DNA from 3 places in the Bacillus sp. P4_E1 genome. Region 2 is predicted to be linked to each of the others. Evidence: riboswitches for the same ligand, from Rfam matches in the RefSeq annotation. Region 2 holds a riboswitch; each other region holds the start of a gene.

Region 1 (2,210 bases), on a different contig from region 2:
CCAAAAAATAAAAGTAACGAAGCTAGTGGGTTAATAAAAAGCATAAACTCTTCAAAGAAGTTATCAATTCTAATATCAAATGCTAGCTTGTACACAATATATGTTTTTATCCATAATAAAACGACTGCAACTAGTGCAAATCGCAGTTTTGGAAACAGATTTTGTAGCATAATATACTCCTCTCCTAAAAGCATGACGGTTCTTGTGAGCCGGTTTGATTAGCGCCTCATTTTATATATACGAACAGTCCTTTATTATTATGTTTATTATACTATGAGTATCATTATACGAAAATAAAAGAGAGTTGTGGGCTTTTTTATAATAATTGAGTAGAAAAAGGGCAGTGGGAGACAATAAAACGGAGTTTCTATGTATGATAATTATCGTGCGCAAAAAGAATCGAGTAATAAAACGGAGGTTATAATGCGAAAATTATTATATTTTATAGTATGCAGTAGTGTTATACTTTTTGCTTCACCGAGTGTGTCGGTAGCACAATATGATGCACCCCTTATGGAAGATGCCCTTTATTCTGTTTTATTTCCAAAAATAAATAAGGCAATTGAAAAACAATATGGGAGCTTGAAGTCTTATCAATGTCCTAAAATTATTAGTTTAAAAAAAGTGTATAGTGGTACATATTTATTTCAAGCGAGTATTGAAGTAACGAAGTATGAACAGGTTGGTGGGAAAATTGTTCCACCATTTGAGAAGGTAACGATTACATTTAATAACGAAGAGGGCGAATGGGAAGTGACAAAGGTTTCAGTAAAGCGCTTACCAAATGATACAAAATTAAACTGTAAAAAAACAATATAAAAAATTGTTTGACAAATAAAATGGTCCTTTGGTATTGTTAATAGCAACAATTAGATGTTTGAAAATTAAATAGACTTACCTCATCTACTCTCAAAGGTAGAGGCCGCGATAGGAAAGAGTAAGCTATGGGAGATTTAATGGAATCTGTGATCATAGGTTGAAAGGGACTATTGCCGAAATATAAGAATAACCATCTTATTCATATATTGGGACTGCATTGAATAAATGTAGTACTGTCATAAGATTTATTTTATGAAGAGCTATTTGGAGATGTTGATGCGGTTTCTTATTTTGAGGAGATAACAACTCGTTTATTTTTTCAATATATATTTTTCCTAATAAGAAACGCGTGTGAACATTGTTCCGCGCGTTTTTTGTCTATCTAAAAGCGTGCTGCAATGAATAGAAGATTGGGGTTATGAGTTTTAGAGGAAATAAGGGAGGAATTTAAATGTATTTACACGGCACAAGCCGAATCAATGGGCAAGGACACTTAGAAATTGGTGGGTGCGATACGACGCAACTAGCAAAACAATACGGAACACCACTTTATGTATACGATGAAGAGTCTATTCGAGGAAAGTGCCGCGCGTTTCATCGTGCTTTTAAAGAAAGTGGTTTCTCTTATCAAGTAGCATATGCAAGCAAGGCGTTCTTGTGCATGGAGATGTGCCGAGTAGCTCGTGAAGAGAATATGTCTTTAGATGTTGTTTCTGGAGGAGAATTATATACTGCGCTCCAAGCTGGTTTTCCGGCATCGCGTATTCATTTTCACGGAAATAATAAAACAGAAGAAGAAATGATTATGGCTCTTCAGGCGAATATCGGTTGTTTTGTAGTAGATAATTTCTTAGAATTAGAAATCTTACATGATTTAGCAATGCAACATGGGAAATTTGTGAACATATTAATCCGTGTAACGCCTGGAGTAGAGGCACATACACACGAATATATAACAACAGGTCAAGAGGATTCGAAATTTGGATTTGGTGTTTCAAATGGTCAAGCGATGCAAGCAATTGAGCTTGCCTTGCAAAAATCAAATTATAATGTGCTAGGAATTCACTCGCACATCGGATCACAAATATTTGAAACGGCTGGATTTGTTCGAGCAATTGAAGTACTCCGCCAATTTTTAGAAGAAGTGAGAGAGCGAACACATTATGTGATGAAAGTATTAAATGTGGGCGGAGGTTTCGGTATACGTTATACGGATTCAGATACACCGTTAACACTTGAAACGTATGTGCACGCTGTAACAAGTACGATAAGAGAACAATTTACATTATGTGAATATCCGCTTCCAGAAATATGGGTTGAACCAGGTCGTAGTATCGTAGGTGATGCGGGAACAACACTTTATACAGTCGGAGCGGTGAAAGAGATTCCTG
Region 2 (2,210 bases):
GCTGCTAATGTAGAGAAAACTGTTGAAAGTGCACCTTGTTCTAATCCTTTAATTGTGACGCGTGTAATATTATCCTCAAATGCAATACCTTTAACGATTGATTGTTGTTCCATGTTACATTCTCCCCTTACAATTGTTCCGTTTTCTTGTTCCATACTTGAGCGAACTTCTAAAATTACATTATGATTTTTAGCAAATTCAACAGCGCGTGGGTGTAATACGCCAGCACCGAGGTTGGCAAGCTCTAACATTTCGTCATAAGAAATTTCATCTAATTTATAAGCATCTTGTACAACTCGTGGATCAGTCGTATATACGCCGGTCACATCCGTATAAATATCACATTTTTTTGCTTTTAGTGCAGCAGCTAATGCGACAGCAGTCGTATCAGAGCCACCGCGGCCAAGTGTGGTAATTTCATTTTCTTCACTTACTCCTTGGAAACCAGCTACTATAACAATCGTGCCTTCAGTAAGGTGAGACTGAATACGGGTAGTGTTAATGTCAATAATCCGTGCACTACTATGTACAGATTCTGTCGTAATACCAGCTTGCCATCCTGTTAATGAAATTGCGTTATAACCTTTTGTTTGTAGTGCCATTGTTAATAATGAAATGGTTACTTGTTCTCCTGTAGATAGGAGCATATCCATTTCACGTTTACTTGGATTTTCAGTAATAGCTTTAGCAAGTGCTACAAGTTTATCCGTACTTTTTCCCATTGCTGAAACGACAGAGACAATACTATGTCCTCGTTCATATTCTTCAATAATTAAATTTGCTACATGTTGAATGCGTTCGACGCTTCCGACAGAAGTACCGCCAAATTTTTGTACAATCGTTTCCATTACGAATTCCTTCTTTCGTCCATTTTTAAGAATAGGTTAGGACATATACAAATCCCAATATTCCTGTAGTTACCAGAGAGAAAAACAAAAAACACCATCTCAAATAAGTGAGGATGGTGCTGTTACAGGAAAAGGGAAACAGAAAACGGAGCTAATAAAAAAACCGCCAAAAAAGGAATATCATAAAAATGATATCTCTTTTTTGTAGATAGCTCTTCATACGTACACGTCTGTACATATGACAGTTCTGTTTCTATTCGAAAACAGCCCCAATTGATAAATGCAGAGAAATTTATCAATTTCGGCAACACTTCCTTTCCTCTAAAATCATAGACATCTCTGTGTCTCCTTTAGAATACTTATAAGCGTTGCAACCTCTATCTCACGTTTTAGGCGAGAGTGTATGATTTATGAAGTTGTTGGTAACATTTGTTTTATAATAATTTAAATTTTTCAGGGAATCAAGTGTTTTTTGTATTTTTTTGAAATTCTATCTTTTTATTAAATTAGTTTGTGAAAAATGTAGCAAAATCGATTCATTGCATGTACATTGAAAATATAGCGCATGGGAGGTGGAAGGATGGGGAAGAAAAAGCCTATTTATGTAGCCACAGAAATGAACACAACAATGGAGAAACTATGGGCATATACACAAGAGCCTGATATACATACAGAGTGGGATGCTCGTTTTACTGAGATTTCGTATTTAGAAAAAAAAGAGGGAGAACCACAGAAGTTTTTATATAAAACAAAGATCGGATTTGGACTTGAAATAGCCGGAGAAGGGGAATCGATAGGTGAAATAAGAAAAGAAACTGGAGAACGCATTTCCTCTTTAAAATTTTGGACAGACAATCAATTATCACTTATACAAATAGGGCGTGGTTATTGGAAGTATACACCGAATGAAGAACATATTCATTTTGAAACGCAATATGATTATGATACGAGATTTGGTCGTATAGGAAATGTGATAGATTTATATGTTTTTCGTCCACTATTAGGTTGGGCGACAGCATGGAGTTTTGATGCTTTAAAATTATGGTTAGAAAAGGGACTTCATCCTAAGTTGCTAATTAGAAGAACGATGACGTATTGGCTAGTTTGCTTTTTATTTGCTTTCGTATGGTTATATCAAGGGATTGTACCGAAATTGATGTTTACTCATTCAGAAGAAGTAAAGATGCTTTCTGCACTAATCGGATCGAATGAAAGTAGTATTTTTATACTTAAAATAGTTGGATTTTTAGAAATAATATGGGGTGTTATGTGGCTATTGCCACTTCAAAAGCGAAAACTATTTATATTGCATATTATATTGTTGATAATTTTAACATTAGCGGCAGGATCGACGAATATCGC
Region 3 (2,210 bases), on a different contig from region 2:
GTCTTGTCGTTATTATATCTATTTTTATTGCTGTTCGTAATCATTCCAATCGTTCTAACGTATCGACAGCCGGCTATCCGAAAGATCAAAAACAAATGCTACCATAATTAATAATAATACCGCCCGATTTACTTCGAGCGGTATTTTTTATTTTTCTATTTTCCAATTGACCATCGTTTCAATACTATTTACTCTTTTCATATGTAATTTCTCTAAGACACGAATAGAGCTATAATTATCAAGGAGTGTCTCCGCTATAATCGTTTCCACTTCCCCTGTTTGAAAAGCCCATTTCATTAATTCACTAACTGCTTCTGTTGCATACCCTTTATTCCAATATTTCTCAATAAATCCGTAACCAATTTCTACCGTATGTTGCTCATTCGGTTTCCCTTTAAATCCTATATCACCTAGAACAACATCATCCTCTTTCCGAATAACATACCACGGTCCCCACGGTAATGAAGCCGCATCTCGTTTCATATTTTCTATATGTCCTACAATATGCGGACCACTATTGTATCCTTGATTATCCGCAATTTGAATCCATTCTTCTGTACACGGTACTATATATAATCTTTCCGTTTCTAATTTCATAATGATATCCCCTTTTCAATTAAACAATACCTCAATTTTATCAGAAATAAAAAGAATATTCATTCTATTTATCGAATTTATACTTATTCTTTGAAACGAATTTAAGGAATAATCCCCTTCTAATAGTTATGTCGAATTATATTTTCTGAATTTTCTTTTAATTTTAAAGGGTTTTTCAATATTTTTTGCGAAACATTTGTATAACAATTTTTTCTTTGCTTATTGCTACATAATAGTAGGTTCGGGTGGAGTTTTGCAAGCGTTTCCTATACAATAACCGATATTTTTTGACTTTTCCTAACAAAATTCCTTGCAATATATTCAGAAAGTCATTACAATTGCCATATATTAAATATCTTAGCAATATATAAATCCTCATCAATCCGATGAGGTAGAGGTTGCGACTTTTAAAAGTAAAATGGACGAGACACAGCGAATGTCACTGACTCCGTTTGAAAGGAAAAGTTGCCGAAGTTTATATTTCTTCTCTGGAAATATGAGCTGGGGCTGTCTCCGAAAGGAACAGAACTGTCACGTTTACAAAATTACCGTGTAAACGTGGTGTGCTATCTTAACGGAAGGGTATGATGGGGTGGTTATTTGTGAAACGTTCCGCCTAATTCCTTTGGCGGTTTTTTGTATTTTTCTCCCCCGCTCCTTCCTAACCTACAAGAAAAGGAGTGTTGAACATGAATAGCGCAACAAATCAATCTACCTCTAAAACGCAAACTACACAAGGACAAGGTGAATTAAAACGCGGATTAAAATCTCGTCACCTTACGATGATTTCTCTCGGTGGTACAATCGGTACCGGATTATTTCTTGCCAGTGGTGGTGTTATCCATTCAGCTGGTCCTGGCGGTGCATTAGTCGCATATGCCGCAATTGGAATTATGGTTTATTTTTTAATGACAAGCTTAGCAGAACTCGCGGCTTACATGCCTGTTACTGGATCTTTTAGTACTTATGCAACAAAATTTGTTGATCCATCACTTGGTTTTGCACTTGGATGGAACTATTGGTATAACTGGGCGATTACGATTGCAGCTGAACTAGCGGCCGTAACATTAATTATGAAATTTTGGTTCCCAGATACCCCTTCTCTTATTTGGAGTGGACTTTGTTTAGCTATTATTTTTCTCTTAAACTATTTATCTGTTAAAGGTTTTGGTGAATCTGAATATTGGTTCGCACTTATTAAAGTAGTTACTATTATTATCTTTTTAATTGTCGGTTTTATGATGATTTTTGGAATTATGGGCGGCGAATCTGTTGGCTTTAAAAACTTCACTGTTGCAGATGCACCATTTAATGGCGGCATCATGGCAATTATCGGTGTATTTATGGCTGCTGGTTTCTCATTCCAAGGAACTGAATTATTAGGAGTAGCTGCTGGTGAAACTGCTGATCCAGAACGCAATATTCCGAAAGCAATTCGTTCTATCTTTTGGCGCATTTTATTATTCTATATTTTAGCAATTCTCGTTATCGGTTTATTAATTCCTTATACGACTGAAAGCCTTGCAGCAAGTGATGTTACAGTAAGTCCATTTACACTTGTATTTGAAAAAGCGGGCGTTGCCTTCGCTGCTTCTGTTATGAACGCTGTTATT

Evidence for each region. Region 2 has a riboswitch for lysine ahead of AC1DS7_RS07925 (aspartate kinase). Riboswitches for the same ligand answer to the same signal wherever they lie in the genome.
Region 1: another riboswitch for lysine. It lies ahead of lysA (diaminopimelate decarboxylase); the one in region 2 lies ahead of AC1DS7_RS07925 (aspartate kinase).
Region 3: another riboswitch for lysine. It lies ahead of AC1DS7_RS11605 (amino acid permease); the one in region 2 lies ahead of AC1DS7_RS07925 (aspartate kinase).

Annotation. Positions count from the first base shown of each region.
Region 1 is NZ_JBFUIV010000005.1:59,883-62,092, forward strand. It holds gene AC1DS7_RS08750 (LTA synthase family protein) at 1-170, opposite strand, end outside; gene AC1DS7_RS08755 (DUF3888 domain-containing protein) at 424-819, shown strand; lysine riboswitch at 909-1,090, shown strand; gene lysA (diaminopimelate decarboxylase) at 1,271-2,210, shown strand, end outside.
Region 2 is NZ_JBFUIV010000004.1:313,900-316,109, reverse strand. It holds gene AC1DS7_RS07925 (aspartate kinase) at 1-848, opposite strand, end outside; lysine riboswitch at 1,050-1,236, opposite strand; gene AC1DS7_RS07920 (DoxX-like family protein) at 1,429-2,210, shown strand, end outside.
Region 3 is NZ_JBFUIV010000007.1:26,065-28,274, reverse strand. It holds gene AC1DS7_RS11615 (sulfite exporter TauE/SafE family protein) at 1-107, shown strand, start outside; gene AC1DS7_RS11610 (GNAT family N-acetyltransferase) at 148-597, opposite strand; lysine riboswitch at 982-1,174, shown strand; gene AC1DS7_RS11605 (amino acid permease) at 1,287-2,210, shown strand, end outside.